DNA from 4 places in the Bradyrhizobium sp. USDA 4538 genome. Region 2 is predicted to be linked to each of the others. Evidence: riboswitches for the same ligand, from Rfam matches in the RefSeq annotation. Region 2 holds a riboswitch; each other region holds the start of a gene.
What was found. A riboswitch is a leader RNA that binds a small molecule or an ion and turns the genes downstream of it on or off. The one in region 2 is predicted to bind cobalamin.
Positions count from the first base shown of each region.

Region 1: it holds a riboswitch for cobalamin, as region 2 does, so the genes downstream of both, J2R78_RS19310 (TonB-dependent receptor) here and metE (5-methyltetrahydropteroyltriglutamate--homocysteine S-methyltransferase) in region 2, are expected to answer to the same signal.
Region 3: it holds a riboswitch for cobalamin, as region 2 does, so the genes downstream of both, J2R78_RS21050 (TonB-dependent siderophore receptor) here and metE (5-methyltetrahydropteroyltriglutamate--homocysteine S-methyltransferase) in region 2, are expected to answer to the same signal.
Region 4: it holds a riboswitch for cobalamin, as region 2 does, so the genes downstream of both, J2R78_RS09130 (ribonucleoside-diphosphate reductase subunit alpha) here and metE (5-methyltetrahydropteroyltriglutamate--homocysteine S-methyltransferase) in region 2, are expected to answer to the same signal.

Region 1 is NZ_JALJZE010000001.1:4,301,665-4,307,219, forward strand. Features, by position in the region: gene J2R78_RS19300 (ABC transporter substrate-binding protein) at 1-136, opposite strand, end outside; gene J2R78_RS19305 (hypothetical protein) at 341-514, opposite strand; gene J2R78_RS19310 (TonB-dependent receptor) at 627-2,909, opposite strand; cobalamin riboswitch at 3,018-3,216, opposite strand; gene J2R78_RS19315 (iron ABC transporter permease) at 3,329-4,372, shown strand; gene J2R78_RS19320 (ABC transporter ATP-binding protein) at 4,369-5,142, shown strand; gene J2R78_RS19325 (ABC transporter substrate-binding protein) at 5,349-5,555, shown strand, end outside.
Region 2 is NZ_JALJZE010000001.1:1,281,667-1,287,221, reverse strand. Features, by position in the region: gene J2R78_RS05610 (hypothetical protein) at 153-335, shown strand; gene J2R78_RS05605 (nodulate formation efficiency C protein) at 868-1,716, opposite strand; cobalamin riboswitch at 3,056-3,256, shown strand; gene metE (5-methyltetrahydropteroyltriglutamate--homocysteine S-methyltransferase) at 3,358-5,555, shown strand, end outside.
Region 3 is NZ_JALJZE010000001.1:4,670,589-4,676,143, forward strand. Features, by position in the region: gene J2R78_RS21040 (amidohydrolase family protein) at 55-1,545, shown strand; gene J2R78_RS21045 (GTP-binding protein) at 1,547-2,476, shown strand; cobalamin riboswitch at 2,705-2,900, shown strand; gene J2R78_RS21050 (TonB-dependent siderophore receptor) at 3,007-5,283, shown strand; gene J2R78_RS21055 (PepSY domain-containing protein) at 5,286-5,555, shown strand, end outside.
Region 4 is NZ_JALJZE010000001.1:2,088,033-2,093,587, reverse strand. Features, by position in the region: gene J2R78_RS09140 (nodulation protein NolB) at 588-800, shown strand; gene J2R78_RS09135 (hypothetical protein) at 1,002-1,934, shown strand; cobalamin riboswitch at 2,337-2,552, shown strand; gene J2R78_RS09130 (ribonucleoside-diphosphate reductase subunit alpha) at 2,714-4,603, shown strand; gene J2R78_RS09125 (ribonucleotide-diphosphate reductase subunit beta) at 4,594-5,555, shown strand, end outside.

The DNA of each region.
Region 1 (5,555 bases), 3.0 Mb from region 2:
TGATGGAATCGAAGAGCGGCGACGGGCCGCCGTTGACGAGGATTCCTACTTTCCTGGGAGCTTGTTGCGCATCGGACGGGTCGCACATCGACGCGATCATGCAGAAGACCGTGAGCACTGCCTTCGCAAATCTCATGGCACCGCCCCCCAGCAAGGACCCAGCGTCCATGCGAGCCTAGCATTCAGGGGGTGGGCAACCAATCCGGAAGGGTGGTCCGGCCCATGACCTCGCTGCGACCTAATGTCTGCTTGGCGAGGATGAGCCGGGCTCGGTAGTTCGCAACCTACGAGGCCGCCGCGCGCGACTGCGCGGGATCGGTCGATCGATCTTCGCCGCGCCTCACAACGGCTCGTCATCATTGCCGTAGCGGTCGAGCTTCGGCGTGGCGATGTCGCCGTCCTCGTAGTACTCGTCGTCCTGTAGCGCTGCGGGTGGCGGAGGTTTCTTCGACTTGTCGTCGGCCTTGTCTTTGGTCTTCGTGCCGCCCTTGGTCTGCTTCCCGGCCTTGGCCATGCGTTTCCCCTGCGCGGGTCAAATCAGCTGCCGGAACTCTACCCCAGTTTCCGTGCGTTTGTAATATTCGGAGACGGTGCGGCGGGGCACACCCGCCCCACCGGATCATGCTCTAGAACGTCGCGCCGGCCTTTACCATGTAGGTGCGGCCGGGCAGCGGGTAGGCCGAGAAGCGGCCCTCGGTGAACGTGCTCGCGATGGCGTAGTCGTAATAGAGCGCGTTGAACAGGTTGTTCACGCTCAGCGACCAGAAGAAGCGGTCAACTTGCCCGCTCAGCTTGATATCGGCGGTGGCGTTGCCGGGAATCCGGCTCTGGGTGTTGGCCTGGTCGTTGTCCATGATGCGCGAGCTCCAGGCCCGCACCGTGGCGTCGAACACCAGATAGTTCTGCCAGATATTCCAGGTGACGCCGAGATTGCCGGTGTAGCGCGACACCAGCGGCACGTCGTTGCCGGCCCAGATGCCTTCGCGGAACACCGCGCGGGTGATCGCCATGCCGCCGCGCAGGGTGACGCTGTCGCTGACCTTGAGCGCCGCGCTGGTCTCCGAGCCGTAGCGGCGGGTGGGGTCGAGGTTGGTGTTGAAGAACAGCACCGGGTTGAAATGGATCTCGTTCTCGAGATCCATCAGATAGACGCTGGACTGGACCTGGAAGCGGTTGGTCCTGACGCGAAAGCCGCCCTCGACATCCTGCGAGGTCTGGGTCTTGAGCTGGAAATTCTGCGGGATCGGGGCGAAGGTCAGTGGGTCGAATGACGGACCCGACGCGACGCGTTCGTCGACATCAGGCGTGCGGAATGCGCGTGCCGCGCGGCCGAACACCGAGAAAGTGTCGGTCAGGCGATGCTCGATGCCGACATGCAGCGCGTATTGCGTCTCGTTGCTGTCGAGCGGTGCCGCCTGGGTGTCGAATGCGAATGGCGCATTCGGGTCGTAGCGATCGCGCGCCGAGATGCTGGTGTTCTGAACCCGCGCGCCGTAGGAGAAGTCGGTCGTCGGCAACAGGCCCAGCGTATGTTGCCAATAGCCGGCCACGGACTGCTGCTCGATACTGTAGATGTGGAACGGGTCGACGCCCTGATAGGCGCCGCGCGCCTCGCGGAAGGTCGAATCGTAATAGTCGATGCCGGTCAGGATCGTCGACGGCACGCCCAGCATCACGTTCTTGACGCTGAGCCGCGGCGTCAGCGACCAGGTCTGCAGCGCGGCGTCATTGTAGGTCGAGGCGAAGCTGATGGTCGGCACCGTGCCGAAGAAGCCGCTCTGCGTCTCGCGCTGCCGCCAGCCGCCGTCGACGATGAGGTCGACGCCGTTCATCAGCGTCTTGGTGAAGCCGGCGGTGACGCTGGCGGTCTGCTGGTTGGCATAGTCGAAGGGCGTCGCGGCGCCGCGGCGATCGGTGAGCAGCTCGTTCACGCCGATCGACGGATCGACCAGCCGTCCGCCGGGTAGGCCGAGCTTCTGGTCGCTGCCGGTGACGGTCAGGAAGGCGGTGAGATCCGGCGTCGTGTAGTTGATGTTGCCGACGGCGTTGCGCTGGTCGAGCGCATTGTTGACGCGGTAGCCGTCCGACTTGATGCCGTTGCCGTAGAACGAGGTGGACCACGGGCCGGAATTGAGTGCCGCGGAGACCGCGGCCATGCGGGTGTTGAACGAGCCAACTCCGGCCTCGGCCCGCATCGTCGTCGGCGGGCCGCCGACGCCGGTCTTGGTGATGATGTTGACGACGCCGCCCACCGCGTTGTCGCCGTAGAGCACCGCGCCGCTGTTGCCGCGCGTGATCTCGATGCGCTCGATCGAATCGAGCGGAATCGTGGTGAGGTCGAAGCCGGCCTTGTCGACGTCGTTGAGGCGGCGGCCGTTGAGCAGGAAGAGGGTATTGTCGGTCGCGAACGCGCCGAAGCCGCGCAGGTCGACCGACGTCTTGGCGCCGTTCGGTCCGCCATAGGGCGTTTGCAGCTGCACGCCCGGCACCTGCGCGAGGATCTCGGGCAACGACTGCACCGGCGAATGCGCGATGTCGTCGGCGGTGATCACGGCCGAGGAGGTGCCGACAATGCCGGCGAACTGGCGGCCGCCGGTGCCGCCCGTTCCGGTGGCCACACCGGTCCCTGTCGTGCCCGATCCGGCTCCGCTGCCTGTATTGTTGCCTTGCGAGGTGCCCGGCGCCGGGCGTCGCGGCGCCGGCGCTTCGTCAGCGGCCGGCCTGGCGCGCGTGACGTTCTGGTCGCCCGGCTTGGTGACTTCGATCGCCGGCAGCTGATCGGGAGCGGGTGCCTGCTGCGCCCGCGCTGCGGAGACAAGGAATGCCGGCGCGAGCATCGTCGCCGGCGCGATCATCGTCGACGCGAGCAGAAGCGCGCGGCGCCGCCGATGGAAAGGGAAGGAGAACATAAGAAAGGCCTCGGCAACGTCAGTGGCACGTCACCGCGAACCAGTCTCACCATCGTGCTCACAGCATCAGGTGAAGCTCATGCCTGTACTCCCCGACCGGCAGCATCGCGTGTGACCACGGCTGACGGCAGGTCTCCTGGCTCGCGGGTCGTTACCCTTCGTCGCCTTCCCAGGACCGAGATTCCCAGTGGCCTGTGACGAAGGATTCACCGCATACAGTTGCGGGGGCAGCCGCGGCGTTGGGGAAGTTTCCCCGTACCGCATTCCCTTTTCATCTCATGAAAGAACCGTCATGTTCATCTAGGGTTCGGCCGGGTAGCAAAGTCAATCCGGCGGAAGTCGGGCAATGGCCGTGCGGCCACGGTTTTTGTCGAGTGTCGCTTGTCTGCCACGACGATCGCTGTAAGAGCATGGATCCGATGAGCGTGCAGGATTTTGCCTTGGCGGCCGAGGTCGCGGCGCGGCGCCGGTGGGGCGCCACCGCGGCGCTGCTCGCGCTTGTGCTGCTGCTGCTGGTGATCTCGCTCGGCATCGGGCCGGTGCGGCTGTCGCCGCTCGCGGTGATCGAGGCGCTGTTCGGCGGCGGCAGCGATGTGGCGCAGGTGATCGTGCGCGAGATCCGCCTGCCGCGCACCATCCTGGCATTCGCGATCGGCGGTATTCTTGGGCTGTCAGGCGCGGCGCTGCAAGGGTTGCTGCGCAACCCGCTGGCCTCGCCGTCGCTGTTCGGCGCGCCGCAATCGGCCGCCTTCGGCGCGGTGCTGGTGATCGCGCTGGGCCTCGCCGATGTGCGCTCCTACGCGCTGCCGGTGGTGGCGATCATCGCCGCGTTCGGCTCGGTGTTCGCGCTGCTTGCGATCGCCGGCCGCAATGCCGGGCTGTTGATCCTGATCCTCGCCGGGCTCGCGATCTCGAGCTTTGCGGGAGCCGCGACCGCGCTGGTGATGAATCTCTCGAGCAATCCGTTCGTGGTGCTGGAGATCGCGTTCTGGCTGCTCGGCTCGCTGGAAGACCGCAGCTTCCAGCACGTCGCGCTGGCGCTGCCCTTCATTATCGCAGGCGCCGCCATCCTGCTCAGCCAGGCGAGCGCCTTCCGCGCGCTGACGCTTGGCGAGGAGGCGGCGCAGAGCCTCGGCGTCGACGTCGGGCGGTTGCGGCTCTTCGTGATCACGGGCGTGGCGCTCGGCGTCGGCGGCGCGGTCGCAGTCACCGGCACGATCGGTTTCATCGGCCTCGTCGCGCCGCATCTGATGCGTCCCGTGATCGGTCACGATCCGGCGCGGCTCTTGGTGCCGAGCGCGCTCACCGGCTCGGCGCTGCTGCTCGCCGCCGACATCGCGGTGCGCATCATTCCCTCGACCTCAGACATCAAGGTCGGCGTGCTGACCTCGATCATCGGCGTGCCGTTCTTCCTCTATCTGATCATGCGCGAACGCCGCGCGCTCGGCGGAGGCGTGGCATGACGCTGCTCTCGGCTGCCGCGCTCAATGCCTCGCTCGGCAGCCGCAAGGTGCTGCACGATGTCTCCCTGTCGTTGCCATCGGGCCATCTAGTCGCGCTGGTCGGGCCGAACGGCGCCGGCAAGACCACGCTGCTGCGCGCGCTGGCCGGGCTGATCCCGTCGGGCGGCGAGATCCGGATCGGCGGCGATGCGCTGGCGTCGCTGCCGCTGCGCGAGCGCGCGAAACGTTTCGCCTATCTGCCGCAGGGCCACATGGTGCACTGGCCGCTGCCGGCACGCGATATCGTCGCGCTCGGCCGCTATCCGCACGGTGCGACCGATCCGGCGCGGCTGTCGCAGACGGATGTGGAGGCGGTGCTGCGCGCGATGCAGGCGGTCGACGTCGCTGAGTTCAGCGATCGCCGCGTCACCGAACTCTCCGGCGGCGAGCGCAGCCGCGTCGCACTGGCCCGGGTGCTCGCGGTGGAGGCGCCCGTGATCCTCGCCGACGAGCCGACGGCCTCGCTCGATCCGCGCCACCAGATCGACGTGATGCAGAAGCTGCGCAACGTTGCCGACACCGGCGTGCTGGTCATCGTGGTGACGCATGACCTGGGACTCGCCGCGCGCTTTGCCGATCACGTGCTGGTGCTCGCGGAGGGGCGGCTGGCCGCGCAGGGCGCGCCCGTCGAGGCATTGTCGGAGAGCGTCCTCGCCAGCGTGTTCCGCATCAGCGCCTATCGTGCCGAATTTCAGCGCGAGGTCGTCATCGTGCCGTGGGCGGACGTGTGATGTGGCCACGGCCTCACCACGAGCTCAGTTCACCTCTCCCGCTTGCGGGGGAGGTCGCTGCGCGCGAAGAGCGCAGCGGGTGGGGGCTCTCTCCACTCAAAGAGCGTTCATTGCGGCACGACCCCGACCCCAACCCTCTCCCGCAAGCGGGAGAGGGGGCGCACCTTCAGCGTGGCAGCCATCTCGCTTCGCTTCATCTTGGTGCGGTGGTCGCGATACTGCTGTGGCTTATTTCCGCCGGCGCCGCGTTCGCCGCCGGACCGCGCATCGTCTCGATGAATGTCTGCAGCGACCAGCTCGTGCTGTCGCTGGCCGACCCGGACCAGATCATCGGCCTCAGCCGCTTCTCGCGCGATGACTGGCAATCCTGGGCCGCGGAGAAGGCGCGAAACTTTCCGCGCCTGTCCGGCGAG
Region 2 (5,555 bases):
GCCTGGTTGGACGAATTCCCATCCCAGGCGCCAGCCAGTGCGAGGCATCAATCCACGACATGCGTCATCGCACTCGAGCAGCTTACCCTGGTGCGGTTTGGGCGACTCATTACGCATCGTTCTCAAGCACCTCACTGCACAATGGGAACGAAATGGTTGCAGCCAGCCGTGAATTGCCGGTCTCTTGTTACGGGCTTGAAGTGGACGGCCGACTCGAAGCCGAGTTTACAACGAGAGACGGCGCCCGGGCGGGTAGGGAAGAATTAAAGAAGCGCTTTCCCATGCTTCAGATCAGGATTCATGACGCGCAGACGAATGCGCCCGAGGAAATCTAGATCCTCCGTCTCAAGTCTACGGTCCATCCATTGCGCACGGCTGCGGAGCTCCTCGCCGGGGGTACTCGGGAAAGGCGCCCGCCGCCATCAAGAATGCCGGCGTCGCTATCACTGCCCCGTTCCCGGGTACCCATTTAACCGGTCTCGTCGCTGCACTCGGTCCCGCGTGCCGCCTTCGGCGTCGCTATGCTCACGCTCCTGCGGGTGCCATTTTCCGTTGAAGCGATGCGCTGCGCGCACGCCTGCTGGGCGAAGTCCGCTGCAGAATGGGATTTCGAGCTGGCCTCGTCGTAGATTGGCGTCCGCGCACTGCGTATGTGCGGGGAAGGCTAAATCGGTTCTCGTAAGCCGGCACGTGGTCGTCTGATCATAGCATCGATTTTCTCGCACAATGGGCCGCGAGCAACAGTGCTGTGTGCCTTTTCCTGTGACAAGCTGCGAGAGAGGCTGCCGGTCTGTTGCAAAGACAGAACAGCACACGTCAACGTTTCCGAGCGTGTTTGCTTTGGCCGCTACTCAGAGGCGCTCAGCGTCAAGGAGCTGCGCCGCGATCTTGCTCTGTGCGATCATTGGCCGAGGCCTTTCGCGCCCTCTCTATTGTTTCTCGTTCATTTGGCTCTATGCGATCGAACCAAGAGCCTGCAGGAAAGGCTGCGATACGTTTGGCAAAAAAAGATTGAGGCTCCCAATCTTGTCCTTCGCTTTTCTCGAAAGCGATGACGCCGTTGTGAGTAAAATAATGGGGCCCTGGGATCTTGCAGTTCACCAAAAGCAGAACGCGCCAAAGATCACCCTTTTTCGTCGGTTTGTCCTTCGGTTTCGCCACGTAATCCACCGCAACGGGCTCAATGATATGGCACCGGCCGTGCCGCAGTAGATTGCCGAGCTTGCCTTGTGCGGTCGTTACGAAGTTGAAGTTAACAGGATCGTGCAGAAAGCGAAGATTTGCGTCCCTTTCGCCATCGGTGACCTCACTGGCGATCAATGAGAGCGCAAAGGCGCGCCAGCCAAATTCAATCGGCTTGGCATATGGCGATGCAAGTTTGATCGTTCCGTCGGTCGCGATCTTCCAAGTGATTGCGTACTGTTCGTCTGATTTGTTGTCTTGATGCCTGGTCCAGGAAAAGTACACATACTCTGTTCGGTCAATTCCTTCAGCGACTCCCCACGACCGAGGGACGAAGTGAGCCACCTTCGAGACCTTGGAGATGATTTGTTCTATAGTCTCGCCGTCTTGCGCTCGCCACGTTGACTTGACCCTTTCGACAAGCGCGCTGTCATTGGCGCGAACGTTGCTGTTTGTCGCTGCCAGCCCGGCCAGGCAGATCAGCGATCGACCGAGACAGAACCAAAGCACGCGCGTTCCAGACATTCTCTTCATTGCGGCCGGCCCATCTGGTTCTCATGCACGCGTCAATTCCAAAGCGGACAATCTTCGACGTGCTCTACGAGATCGCTAGAAGTTAGCGGCAACGTGACGCGAGCACCTGCTGATGTCCCGCGCAAGCAGGCGCTGTCCCTCGATGTCACGCGCCGCTAACTTCAGTGGTCAGCCAAAGCTTCAACTTGCAATGCTGGACCAGCCCAGGAGGAGAAGCCTGGGCAAGCGAGGACTTGCATTCTTCGTGCCAGGCAATAGCAGGCAGTTCGCACCAGATTTGTGCCGCCTTTGTCGACTTTCCGACCTGCGCACCTTATTTATGTTGCCATTAAGCCTATTCGCAGCGACTTTCGTGGCTCATTCCTGTCACGCACTGGATCTTCGAGCAGCGCAGTTTTGAAAGCCTTGCTGCCAGGAGCCAGACGACAATTGGGTGCAGGTTTGCCGCCACCGAACCGGTGTGGTCCGGGGTCGTTGCCGCTGCTGCCAAGGTCGAGAGTGCCTCAGCCGGTTGTGCTTGGCGCTTTATGGCCAATAACGAGGCGAAGCCGCCCATCAGCGGCGAGCGATTTGGAATTGGCGCTCGCAAGTTCAAAAGTCAGGCAGACGATGGGACGATGGCATTCGCCGCTCGCGTGATGGCCCGCTATCGTGACCGGCGTCTATCTGTTCGTCGCCGTAGTCAACATTGGAGGAGCTGCGCTTCCATGCAGTCGTATCGACCGGGCAAGAAGGCCAAGCCTCGGGTTGAGCTAGCTTCGGCTTGAACTGCTCAAAACGTTCGAGAACATCTGTCTGACCGCCGGGTTCATAAGTGGCCTTGCTATCCAGCCGAACAGGCCGACCGCAAAGACGGCAGCAGCAAAGACGCTGAGGGCACTCCAAACAGCCATTTTCATTGCGAGCTACTCTTTTCGTTAGTGATTCACTATGCTTGCTTTTCGCAGTATCGCCAAAAACGTCCGCATGGCGCCTACCAGGATTGGTCGTAGATCAACATGCTCGCTGAGTACGCTGCCGGATTTAGCGTATAGCGCGCCTATTCACACTGGTTGTTGGTGGAGAAAGGGGGACGTAGCGAAGGCTCGATGAATGTTCGAAAGCTGGATCGCGTGAAGAGCGTCCTGTCTCGGCACCGTGACCTTCATCGCCCAGGCCGCATTCGTCTCTTCCATGATCTGACACGCGGTCCGACGCCAACGCGCCTCGCAGACGGTCACCCCGATATCTGTGATTGGAGAGTGCCTTCAACGTCGCGATCAAGAGTGGCCGTGCATCGTCAACACGTAGGAGACGTCGCAGCATCAATTTGAGAGGTTGACGGCGGAGTTGTCTTGCCGATAATCCAAGTCGTCGAGGTTCTCCGGTTCCTGTTTTATCCGGAGCTAAGAGGGAAGCCGGTGATGCCGGCGCTGCCCCCGCAACTGTGAGCGGCGAGCCGCTGTCCAACAGAGTCACTGAAGCCTGCGCGGCTTCGGGAAGGCCGGACAGTGGCGATGACCCGCGAGCCAGGAGACCTGCCCCGACAATATGTTCGTCCACGGGCGGGGTGTCCCGGTGGTGCGCCAAGCAGCCGTCGCTCGCGCGACGTCTCCTGCCTGCGTCCGCCATGGCCTTTGCCCCCAACATGGGGTTAACGCTATGTCTCTTCTCTCACTTCCGGTTGCCACGCTCGGGACGCCGCGCATCGGTCCAAGACGCGAGCTTAAACTCGCGCTCGAAAGCTATTGGGCCGGAAGAATCAGCGAACAGCAATTGCTCGAGGACGCAGCCGGCCTACGTGCGGCGAACTGGGCGCGCCAGAAATCCCTCGGTGTCACCATCATTCCGTCGAACGATTTCTCGCTATACGATCAGGTGCTCGACACCAGTGTCATGGTCGGCGCTATCCCGGAAGTCTATGCCTCGAAAGCCGAGCCTGCTTCTCTCAAGACGTATTTCGCCATGGCACGCGGTTCACAAAGCGGCAGTCAGGATGCGAGTTGCGGTCACGGACCTCGCGGCTATGGCGCACCCGCGCAGGAGATGACCAAGTGGTTCGATACCAACTACCACTACATGGTTCCGGAATTTCATCGGGGGCAGACTTTCAGACTCTCCTCTCGCAAGCCTATCGAGGAGTATGAGGAAGCCAAGGCCCTTGGCTTTCAGACGCGCCCTGTCCTGATCGGTCCGGCCACTTTCTTGAAGCTAGGCAAGAGTGCGGATCCCGCGATCCAGCCACTGTCACTCCTGGATGACCTGATACCGATCTATATCAAGGTTCTGCAGGAATTGGCCAAACGCGGAGCAGAATGGGTTCAATTTGACGAGCCCTGTATGGTCCTTGATCTGGATCAGGGGGCAAAAAAATCTTTGCTGCATGCCTATGACCGGCTCGCCAAGGAAGGGCCGGCCATCAAGATCATGGTTGCCAGCTATTTTGGCCACCTTGGCGACAATCTTCACACCGCCTTGCGCCTACCTGTTGCCGGCCTGCATGTCGATCTGGTTCGGGCGCCGGAGTTATTGGATCAGATCATTGCTGCCGGGCGAAGTGAACTCGTCATGTCACTCGGCGTGATAGACGGTCGCAATGTGTGGCGGACGAATTTGTCGGCGCTGCGCCAGCGGCTCGATCCCGCCATTGCGAAGCTCGGCAAGGATCGCGTACAGATCGCCCCATCCTGTTCGCTGCTTCACGTGCCGGTCGATGTTGAACTCGAAACGGAACTTGCCTCCGATGTCAAGAGCTGGCTTGCGTTCTCGGTTCAGAAGATTCGCGAGCTTGCGACCTTGGCACGGGCACTCGCAGGCGATCAGGATGTTGCCGACGCTCTTGCGGAATCGGAGCGCGTTACCACCCGCCGCGGAACTTCCCCGAAGATCCGTGACGCCAATGTCGCCGTCCGGATGAGTGCGATCAATCAGACCATGCGACGGCGCGTCAGCCCATTTGCCAGCCGTGCCGAGATCCAACGCAAGCGCTTCAAACTGCCGGCGTTTCCGACCACGACGATCGGATCGTTTCCGCAGACCGCAGAGGTGCGTAATGCCCGCGCGGCGCACGCGAGAGGCTCGATGAGCGACGGGCAATACGACAAGTTTCTCAAGGAGGAGACTGCGCGTGTTGTCCGTTGGCAGGAGGACATTGGCCTGGACGTGCTCGTGCACGGCGAGTTTGAGCGCAATGACATGGTGCAGTACTTCGGCGAGCAACTCGCCGGCTTCGCATTTACCAAAAACGGCTGGGTACAATCCTATGGCTCGCGCTGCGTTCGGCCACCGATCCTGTTTGGCGACGTCTCGCGGCCGAAGCCGATCACCGTGGACTGGTGGCGCTACGCGCAATCACTAACCAACAAGCCGATGAAGGCGATGTTGACCGGACCGGTAACGATTTTGAACTGGTCGTTTGTTCGCGATGATATTCCCAGAAGCGAGGCCTGCCGCCAACTTGCGCTCGCGATCCGAGACGAAGTCAGGGATCTCGAGAATGCGGGTGCGACCATGATCCAGATCGACGAAGCAGCGCTGCGCGAGGGGTTGCCACCGCGTCGATCGGAGTGGGCGGCCTATCTCGACTGGGCCGGGGATTGCTTCCGCATCTGCTCATCGGGCGTCGCCGATCAAACCCAGATTCATACCCATATGTGCTACTCGGAGTTCAACGACATCATCGATGCGATTGCTGCAATGGACGCCGATGTCATCTCGATCGAGACCTCGCGCTCGAAGATGGAATTGCTTGACGCGTTTCGGAACTACAAATATCCAAATCAAATCGGGCCGGGCGTGTACGACATCCATTCTCCTCGCGTGCCCGAGACAAGCGAGATGACGGGACTCATGGCGTTGGC
Region 3 (5,555 bases), 3.4 Mb from region 2:
CTTCTCTGTGCTCGACAGGAGACCGGTCGGTTTCGGAATGCGGGGAGTGGCGAGATGGGTGGCTTGGTGATCAGCGGCGGCCGGGTGGTGGATCCGGCCAGCGGGATGGACGCGATCGGCGATGTCGCCGTCGTCGACGGCAAGATCGCCGCGGTCGGCACCGGCCTCGGCGGTTCCGAACGGCAGATCGACGCGACCGGGCTCGTGGTGGCGCCGGGCTTCATCGACCTGCACGCGCATGGCCAGACCATTCCAGCCGACCGCATGCAGGCGTTCGACGGGGTGACGACCTCGCTCGACCTCGAGGCCGGCGTGTTGCCGGTCGCGTCCTGGTACAAGCGCCAGGCCGAGAAGGGCAGGGTGCTGAACTACGGCGCCGCCGCCAACTGGGCCTTCGCGCGCATCGGTGCGATGACCGGCTCGAATTCGGAGAGCTCGCTGGAATCGTTTGGTGCCGCGATGCGCGATCGCCGCTGGATCGAAAACGTCGCGACCGAAGGCGAGGTCGGCGGCATCCTGGAGCGCCTCGCCAACGGACTGAACGAGGGCGGCATCGGCATCGGCATTCTCAACGCCTATGCGCCGGGCGCCGGCGTGCAGGAATTGACCGCGGTGTGCCAGCTCGCGGCGGATCATGCGGTGCCGACCTTTACCCACGTCGCCTACATGTCGCGGATCGATCCCGAGAGCGCGGCCGAGGCCTATATCCGCCTGATCGGCTACGCGGGCGCCACCGGCGCGCATATGCACATCTGCCACTTCAACTCGTCGAGCAAGACCGATATCGAACGCTGTGTTGGGCTGATCGCGAAAGCGCAGGCGCAGGGCCTGCCGATCACGGTGGAGGCCTATCCCTACGGCACCGGCTCGACCGTGCTGGCGGCGACCTTCTTCAGCGATCCGAAATTCGAGGAGCGCAACGGCCTCGGTTATGATTCGGTGCAGCGCGTGACCGACGGTCACCGTTTCGGCAGTCGCGAGGAGCTGCTGGCGGCACAGGCCGAAGAGCCCTCGACCTTGGTACTGTGGCATGTGCTCGACATCGAGAACAACGCGCATCATCGCGATCTGCTCGACATGGCGGTGCTGTATCCGGGCGGCGCAATCGCCTCCGACGCGATGCCGTGGACGCTGTCGGACGGCCGTCCCTACAGCGGCGACGCCTGGCCGCTGCCGGACGATGCCACCTCGCATCCGCGCTCGGCGGGCTGCTTCACCCGCTTCATCCGCGAATGGGTGCGCGAGCGCAAGAAGGTGTCGCTGCTCGAGGGCATCCGCAAATGCGCGCTGATCCCGGCCGAGATCCTGTCGGCGAGCACGCCGGCGATGCGGGCCAAGGGCCGGCTGCAGGTCGGCGCCGACGCCGATGTCGTGGTGTTCGACTACGAGACGTTGAGCGATCGCGCGACCTTCTCCGCGATGAATCGTCCGGCGGAGGGCGTGCGGCATCTCGTGGTCAGCGGCCAGCCGCTGATCAGCGATGGTGTGCTCGATGTCGCGGCGCGTCCCGGCCGGCCGGTGCGCCGGCCCGTCACCGGAGGCTAATGTGCCGGTCCCGATCCTGCTGGTCGCGGGCTTTCTCGGGGCGGGCAAGACCACCGTCGTCAACCATCTGCTGGCGCATGCGCAAGGGCGGCGCATCGCCGCCGTGGTCAACGATTTCGGTGCGATCAATATCGACGCCGAGCTGATCGCCGGCGCCGGCGACGGCGTGGTCAGCCTGAGCAATGGCTGCATCTGCTGCACACTGGAGGGCGACCTGCTGCGCACGCTCGCAACCTTGCTGCGGCGTGATCCGCGTCCCGAATTCATCGTGATCGAGACCAGCGGGATCGCCGATCCCGCCGACATCGTGCGCAACCTGATGGATCCCGTGATCTGGAAGGAGGCGCCGCTGGAGACGGTGCTGTGCGTGGTCGACGCGACGCAACCTGCGGCGATGCTGAACGATGCGCTGCTGCGCTCGCAGCTCCGGGCGGCGGATGTGGTGGCGCTGAGCAAGGTCGATCTGACTGACGCCGCTGCGTGCGCCGCGATCCGCGACGCCGTGCGCGCGGCGCGTCCGGCGGCCGTGGTGGTTGATGCCTTGCATGGCGAGGTGCCGGCCGCGCTGCTGTTCCCGACGGACCTCGATCATGTGCCGGCTCCGCGCGAGACCGCGCCGCGACGGCCGGCGTCCGATCGCTTCGAGACGCTGAGCTGGACCTCGGAGCGGCCCGTCGTGCTGCCGCGCTTGCAGCAGGCGATCGGCAGACTGGCGCCGAAGCTGGCGCGGGCGAAGGGATTGTTCGAGACGGTGGAGCAGCCCGGGCGGCTGACCGTGCTTCAACTCGCCGGCGGCCGCGCGACCCTGGCTGCGGGCGGCGTGCCGTCGCCCGGCGTGCCGCGCACGCGCATCGTGTTCATCGCCGAGATGGGTGCGCTGTCGCGCGCGGAGATTGATGAGGTGATGCAGGGATGTGTCGAGGCTCAGTGACGCGAACCTACGTTTCCCGTCATCTTGAGGAGCCGCGAAGCAGCGTCTCGAAGGATGAATCGGCCACCAGCCGGGCCGTGCATCCTTCGAGACGCGCGTGCCGCGCTCCTCAGGATGACGGGTTGCCTTTCGGCGTCAGCCCTCGACGTCGCTGTGTCATCGCCGCAGCAGCATCTCGCAAAGCATGTGTGCGACAATCGCATCGAATTGACAGCCCTGCAGCCAGCACCTATCGTTTTTGCCGACGGTTCCCTTCGGGGATCAAAAGGGAATGCGGTGCGAGGGTAACCCCAATGCCGCAGCTGTCCCCGCAACTGTAAACGGCGAGCCTTTCGTCAAATTGCCACTGGGCCATCGGCCCGGGAAGGCGTCGACAGGCGATGACCCGTGAGCCAGGAGACCTGCCGTCAGTCGTGGTCACACGCGAGCACATCGGGCGGGGGCGTCCTGGTGGGATCGGAGCACTGCCTTTTGGGCAATGCGCCAGTCCGCGTTCGCGGTGACGTGCCACGTTACCGCGAGTCCTTTTCATGTCTCCGTCCTCTCCCGTTGCGCGCAAATGGCGCCTCGGTCTTCTCTGCTCCCTGTCATCGCTGCTGTTGCCGGCCGAAGGCTCGGCACAAACGCCTCCACCAACCAGGCTCGATCCGATTGAGGTCGCGCCTTCCGCTGTGGCAAGGCCGAAGCCCGCGGCGCGAAGCCGTGCCGTGGCCGCCGCGGCGCGGCCGAGGCCCGCGACGATCGCAACAACCGGCAACGCGCCGCGCGTCGCAGCGTCGGGCGTACCGGGATCGGCATCGCCGACGCTCAATGCCACCACGCAGGGCGGCACCGGCAGTCGTCTCAATCTGACGCCGCTGCAGACGCCGGCCAGCGTCGAGATCATCACGGCGCAGACCATCGCTGAACGCGGCCAGCATAATGTGCTCGATGCCGTCACCCAGGACGCGGCTGGCTTCATCGCAACGCCGGCACCCGGCAATGGCGGCCTGTCGTTCAGCACCCGCGGCTTTGCCGGCAGCAACTCGGTGATGACGCTGTATGACGGCACGCGCTTCTATATCGGCTCCGGCACGCTGACGTTCCCCTACGACACCTGGTCGACGCAGCGCATCGAAGTGCTGCGCGGCCCGGCCTCGGTGCTGTACGGCGAAGGCGCGATCGGCGGCGTCATCAACGTGATCCCGAAGAAACCGCTCAATACGCCCTACAACGAGGCCGAAGTTTCGCTCGACAGCAACATGACCCGGCGGCTCTCGGTGGACAGCACCGGTCCGATCAATCCCAATGTGTCGTACCGCATCAACGCCACCGGCAACATGTCGGACGGCTGGGTCGATCGCGACAAGACCTCGAACGCGGTGGTCTCCGCTGCCGTGCGGGTGCAGGCGTCGGACAATCTGGCCTTCACGCTGTCGGAGGACTACGGCGACCGCAGCCCGTCGCGCTATTTCGGCACGCCGCTGATCAACGGTTCGATCCAGGATGCGCTGCGCTTCAAGAACTACAACGCATTGGACAGCGCGATCCGCTATCAGGACAGCTGGACCCAGTTCAAGACCGAGTGGGACGTCGCCGACGGCATCAAGGTCAACAACACGCTGTATTACCTGACCAGCGAGCGGCACTGGCGCGACATCGAAAACTATACCTGGAATCCGAAGACCCGGCTGATCGATCGCGCGAGCTACATCGAGATCTTCCACGACCAGAAGCAGCTCGGCAACCGGATGGATGCGACCTTCAGCGGTCACGTGTTCGGCCTTGCGAACCAGGTCGTCGCTGGCTTCGACGTCAACCGGATCGACTTCACCCACACCAACAACTCGCCCTATGGCGGCGCGTCGTCGGTCAATCCTTACGTGTTCGATCCGGGATCGTTCTTCGCGACGACGACGGCGACCACGCCGGGCTTCAATGCGATCGTCAATCAATACGCGCTGTTCGCCGAGGATCGTCTCTTGCTGACCGATCAGTTGTCGCTGGTGACCGGTGTCAGGTATGACCGTCCCGAGGTGGATCGCACCGACTACAAGACGCCGGCGAACAGTTTCGAGACGGCGCTATCGGGCACCAGCTGGCGCGCGGGGCTCGTTTACGAGCCGATCAAGAACCTCGCGTTCTATGGCCAGTACGCGGTCGGCGTCGATCCGGTCAGTAATCTGATCTCACTGTCGACCACGCAGAAGACGTTCCAGCTTGCGACCGGCAAGCAGACCGAGATCGGGGTCAAGCAGTCGTTCTGGGGCGGCCGCGGCGAGTGGACGCTGGCTGCCTACGAGATCGTCAAGACCGGGCTCACGATTCCCGATCCCGGCAATCCCACCGGCGGCCTGGCATTGCAGATCGGCCAGCAATCATCCCGCGGGGTCGAAGGATCGATCGGGCTCGCACTGAGCGACGGCTGGCGCGTCGACGCCAATCTTGCACTGCTGCGCGCCAGATACGACAACAACAGCCAGGTGGCCGGCGGCAAGATCGTCAGCTTCAACGGCAATGTCCCGGTCAACGTGCCGCAGCAGGTCTCGAACGTCTGGCTGACCTGGGACTTCGCGCCCAACTGGTCGGCCTATGGCGGCGTGCAGATCGTCGGTGCGATGTACTCCGATCTTGCCAACACCCAGCTGCGGCCAGGCTACAACGTGGTCAATGGCGGCGTCAGGTGGAAGCCGGATGACCGCACCACGGTCGCGTTCCGCCTCTACAATCTGTTCGACAAGGCCTACGCGGTGACCTCGAACGGCACCGGGCAGTGGCTGCTCGGCATGCCGCGTACCGTCGAATTGTCCGTCAGCGTGAAGTTCTGACCATGCGCAACGCTCTGATCCGGCGCGGGCGGCGGTGGCTCTATATCGTCCATCGCTGGATCGGCATTGCGACGTGTCTCCTGTTCGCGATGTGGTTCATCTCCGGCCTTGTCATGATGTACGTGGCCTTTCCGCGCCTTACCGACAGCGAGCGCCTCGCCGCGCTTCCTGTCATTCCCTGGAGCAAGGTGCAGCTCGCACCCGATCGCGCGATGGCGATCGCAGGTGTCGAGCGTTATCCGCGTGATTTGCGGCTTTCGATGATGGACGAC
Region 4 (5,555 bases), 810 kb from region 2:
GTCACCTAGTTGCGGCCCGAGATCGCGACGAACAAGGAGTGTTGAGCGGCAGAGTTCAACAGGTCCTACCACTTGCATCCTGTTGCTCGGTGCGCCTCCAGCGCTCAGTTCCGCGACCATCCATGGGGACACCGCCGTCTTCACGCCGTATGCTAGGACGGACAAGCTTTCGAGAAGCTGACGGCGCTCAGACGATTTCGACACGATTGATGACATGGCCTTGCCAGTAAGGCCGGACGGATTTTCAATGCCGGTGTCAGCTTTGTATGGTTGCGTTGACTTGGCCTGGTGCAATTCCCGTCTGCCGATCCGCAGCATTCGTTGATTTGGTCTAACGATCTCGCAAGATCTCCGGAGCATCTCAAGATGGGGCACTGGTTTCGCGCTCGATGATCATCAGGTGACGAAGGCTCGTCAGCTTTCGGTCAGCTTGCGTTTCTAGGGTGCTGGCCCATTCGCGCTCACGAAGGTGCCAATCTCATCACGTGACAAAACGGTTCTTCTCATGTTGCCTGCCGTTGCCTCGATCTCTCTCAACCCGGCTGAATGGTTCTCCAGCGGCTGTTTATCGGTGCGGGACCAGTTTCATGATAGTCTTGCGCAGGCAGCTTCGAAGCAAGGTGCAGCTTCGTGGGCCTGCCGCCTGGCATCCGGCAGGTAAACCGGAAGGTAGGGATCATTTCGATTCGGCCTTGACGAACCTGTGGGGTGTTGGCGATCGCGTCATTCAGGTTTCGCTCATCTCCAAGGGCGCCGGCGCCGTCAGCTTATCTCTGAATAAGCTTCTATCGGTGGGCTGAGCGGGCTGATGGTTTCTTCGCACAACAGCAGGATCGCTCGCGCCGCGACGCGCAGAGGGGGTGATGCGCTTGTTCACTTGCCACTTCTGCTACCGCATCGGCGGATGTAAGGGCCTACACCCTATATAACCAAAGTGCAGGCGGGTACGAAGGCAACAGCCGTCGAGCTGCTTGCAAATGAGAGGAGACATTGCGTTGCGGATAGATTTCTCGCGCATCAATCGGTCTAAAGCTGCATTCCACGATATTTATGCTTCGGATGATCCGAGGGCATATTTCTCGGTCCTCGGAGACCTGGATTATATGATACCGGACGTGGCTGAGCCGGTTGTGCGCCAAATACTGGCAGCGAAAGCTTCGGCCACCGGCCTCAAGCCCGTCGTGCTCGATGTTGGTTGTTCGTACGGTATCAATGCAGCGGTGCATCGCTTTCCGCTGACCTTCGCGGGCTTGCGTCACCGCTACGCCCGGCGTGAGATGAGAGCGATCAGCTCTGAGACATTGGTGAGTCTCGATCGCAGTTTCTATGCAGCCTGGCCTGATGTCGGGTTGGCACGCTTTATCGGCCTCGATGTGTCGGCAGCGGCGGTCAGCTATGCGAAGAATGTTGGCCTTTTAGAGCAGGGCATTGTCGCTGACCTTGAAAAGGAGGCGCTATCGATGGACAGCGCGCGCATTCTCCGCTCCGTGGATGTTATCATGTCGACCGGATGCATCGGCTACGTTACCGAGAAGACGTTCGGCGAGATTCTCGATGCGGCAGAGAAGCAACCATGGATCATCTCCTTCGTGCTACGAATGTTCCCATTTGAATCGCTCGCCGCGACGTTCGCAAACCGTGGTCTTGTGACAGAACGTCTTGCCGGCGCAACGTTTATCCAGCGTCGCTTTCGCGATGCTGAAGAATTTGAGAGCTGTTTGGCCAGCTTGGCGGCCCTTGGCGTGGATGCCACCGGCCTCGAATCGGAAGGGCTGTTTCACGCCGATCTGATCTTGTCTCGCCCCGAGGCGGATGCGCGCGCCATGCCTTTGGAAGACATTGTCACTGTCGCCAGCGGCAGGGGACGGCCGATCGGACCCCGTTACGTTCATGTTGAAAGTAAGGAGGGCTTGCAGGTCGCGCTGGAGCCGTGACAGGCGTGGGACCACTGTGCAGCGCGATTCGGTTCGGGGCTGGATGCAAGGCCATTCCGGTCGACGGCGCGCCAGAGCCGATGTTGTTCGCCCGCGAGTGGATAACGAATTCGTCCAGATGCCATTGGTCGCGGCGAGCAGGAGCGCTGCGAATCAAATCAAGCGTCTGGCCGAATTGCTCCTCTACTGACGCGCCGTTTCTTAGATTCCATCAATGCGACGTGCGAGCCAGGAATTCCCTCGACCTTTGCGCAGGCTTGACGGAAACCGGTAATGCAGCCCAACGGCATATCCAATCACCTGCAGCAGAAGCCGACAGCGGCGACAAAGTCGTCCGGGCTTCGGTATGTTTTTGCGTTTCAATCTGGATCTCCCCAGTTGACGAATCCCGGCGAGTAGTGCCTATGTCTAGCCAGTCACGGTCTTCTGGCCCCAACATTTTGTAGGTCGGAAGCTAAGAGGGAACCCGGTGCGCCGAACGGCTACTCCGGGGCTGCCCCCGCAACTGTAAGCGGCGAGCGGTTGTCATCATGGTCACTGGCGCAGCACAGCGCCGGGAAGGCCGACAGCCGCGGCGACCCGCGAGCCAGGAGACCTGCCGCGACTGAACGAAAGTCCTCGGGCGGGGTGCCCCGTTGGGTCGCTTGCAGCCGGAGACGTTTGACCGGTTTCCTCGCAAGTCATCCGCGCAGTCCCCCCCGCCTAACATCGCGGGGTTGCCGATGTCGCCGTCTTACGATTTCGATCAGCATGGTCATCTCATTGAGGAGCCGGCGCGCGTGAGGTCGCAGCCATTGCAGGCAGAGCCCAGCGCGCCTGAGTTGTGTCTTGTGCCGCCGCCGTCGCCGGCCCCGCTGCCGTACCCCCTTGCGCCATCGCCAAAGCCGGCCGATCTCAAGCTCGATCGGACGCGCGACGACCTGTTGACGCCGTTCGGCAAGCTGACGCTGAGCGACCGTTATCTGCTCGCCGGCGAAATGATCCAGGACATGTTCGCGCGGGTGTCTTGCGCCTTCGCGGATGATGTTGCGCATGCCCAACGTCTCTACGATGCGATGTCTCGGCTGTGGTTCATGCCAGCCACACCGGTGCTCTCCAACGGCGGCACGACGCGCGGCCTGCCGATTTCCTGCTTCCTTAACTCGGTGTCGGACTCGCTCGAAGGCATCGTGGGCACCTGGAACGAGAACGTATGGCTTGCCTCTAACGGTGGCGGCATCGGCACCTACTGGGGCAATGTTCGCTCGATCGGCGAGCAGGTGAAGGGCGGCGTTACCTCAGGCATCATCCCGTTCATCCACGTCATGGACGGCCTGACGTTGGCGATCAGCCAGGGCTCGTTACGGCGCGGCTCGGCTGCGGTCTATCTCGATATCCACCATCCCGAGATCGAGGAGTTCCTCGAGATCCGCAAGGCGTCCGGCGACTTCAACCGCAAGAGTCTCAACCTGCATCACGGCATCAACGTCACCGATGAGTTCATGCGTGCCGTAGGCGCCGGCACTGCGTTCGCTCTGCGCAGTCCGAAGACCAAGGAGGTTATCCGCGAAATCGACGCCCGCCAGCTGTGGCAACGCATCCTGGAGAACCGGCTGCAGACGGGGGAGCCTTATCTCTTGTTCATCGATACAGTGAACCGCGCGCTCCCCAAGCACCAGCGCGAGCTCGGCCTCAAGGTCTCAACGTCCAACCTGTGCAGCGAAATTACCCTGCCGACCGGCATCGATCATCGCGACGAGGAGCGTACCGCCGTGTGCTGCCTGTCGTCGCTCAACCTCGAGACCTGGGACCAGTGGAACGAGGAGCCTGGCTTCATCGAGGACGTCATGCGCTTCCTCGACAACGTGCTGACCCACTTCATCACGGTGGCGCCGGGCGTCATGAAGCGTGCCCGCTACGCCGCCTTGCGTGAGCGTTCCGTCGGCCTTGGCGTCATGGGCTTCCACTCGTTCCTGCAGGCCAAGAGCATTCCGATGGAAAGCGTCGTGGCCAAGTCGTTCAATCTGAACATGTTCCGGAAAATCCGTCGCGATGCTGATGCGGCATCCGTGACGCTCGCGCGCGAGCGGGGGCCGTGCCCGGATGCCCTGGAACGAGGCGTGATGGCCCGCTTCAGCCATAAGATCGCGATCGCGCCGACCGCCTCGATAAGCATTATCTGCGGCGGCACCAGCGCTTGTGTAGAACCCATCCCGGCCAACATCTACACCCATAAGACCTTGTCCGGCGCCATCTCGGTGCGTAATCGGCATCTCGCCAAGCTGCTGGCCGCCAAGGGCGCCAATACTTCGGCGATCTGGCAGTCCATCATCGCCGCCGAGGGTTCGGTCGCCCATCTCGACATCCTCTCGGAAATCGAGAAAGCGGTCTTTCGCACCGCCTTCGAGATCGACCAGCGCTGGATCGTCGAACTTGCCGCCGACCGCGCCGCGTTCGTCTGCCAGAGCCAGTCGGTCAACCTCTATCTGCCGGCTGACGTCGATAAATGGGATCTTCACATGCTGCACTGGACGGCATGGAAGCGGGGGGTGAAGAGCCTCTACTACTGCCGTTCAAAATCTATTTCGCGCGCGGCGTTCGCCGGCGCCATCGCCGATGGCGACAAGGCTGCGCCCCCGCAACCATCGCAGCAGCGCACCGACTATGAGGAGTGCCTCGCATGTCAGTGATCGATCCCTCGTCCGTCGATCCGCGTACGCTGATCGGCAAGCAGCGCGTCGGCCTCCTCGACTCGACCGGCAGCTACGACGTTGATCGCTACGCCTGGGCTTACGAGTTCTGGAAGCGCCAGCAGCAGACCCATTGGATGGGGGAGGAGGTGCCGCTCGGCGCAGACCTCAAGGACTGGGCGTCGGACCGCGTCACCGACAACGAACGTGCGCTGCTCACCCAGATCTTCCGTTTCTTCACTCAATCGGACATCGAGGTCGGCGACAACTATCTTAAGCGCTACATCCCGATTTTCCAGCCGCTCACCGTCCAGATGATGATTGCAGCTTTCACCAACATGGAGACGGTCCACATCGATGCCTATGCGCTACTGCTCAAAACGCTCGGTATGCCCAAAACCGAGTTCGAGGCATTCCGCGGCTATGCCGAGATGCGCGCGAAGGCCGACTACATGCACGAGTTCGGCGTCGGCACCGTGGCCGATGTCGCCCGGACGTTGGCGATGTTCGGCGCCTTCACCGAAGGCATGGCGTTGTTCGCGAGCTTCGCGATGCTGCTCAACTTTCCGCGCCACAACAAGATGAACGGTATGGGACAGATCGTAAGCTGGTCAGTGCGCGACGAGAGCCTGCATTGTGAGGGCATCATAAAGCTGTTTCACGAATGGCACCGCGAAACTGGCGCGGTGACGCGCTCCGTCCGTGACGATATCATCGACGTCGCCAAGACCATGGTGAAGCTGGAGGAGAACTTCGTCGACCTCGCCTTTGGCCTCGGCGAGATCGAGGGTATGAATCCCGAGCAGATCCATGCCTACGTCCGCTACGTCGCCGACTGGCGACTGACCCAGCTGCGGATTGCCCCGGTATTCGGCTTCTTCGAGGCTAAGGAGGGCGGGTTCATCCGGCTCAAGGCACATCCGCTGCCATGGCTCGTGGAGATTCTCAACGG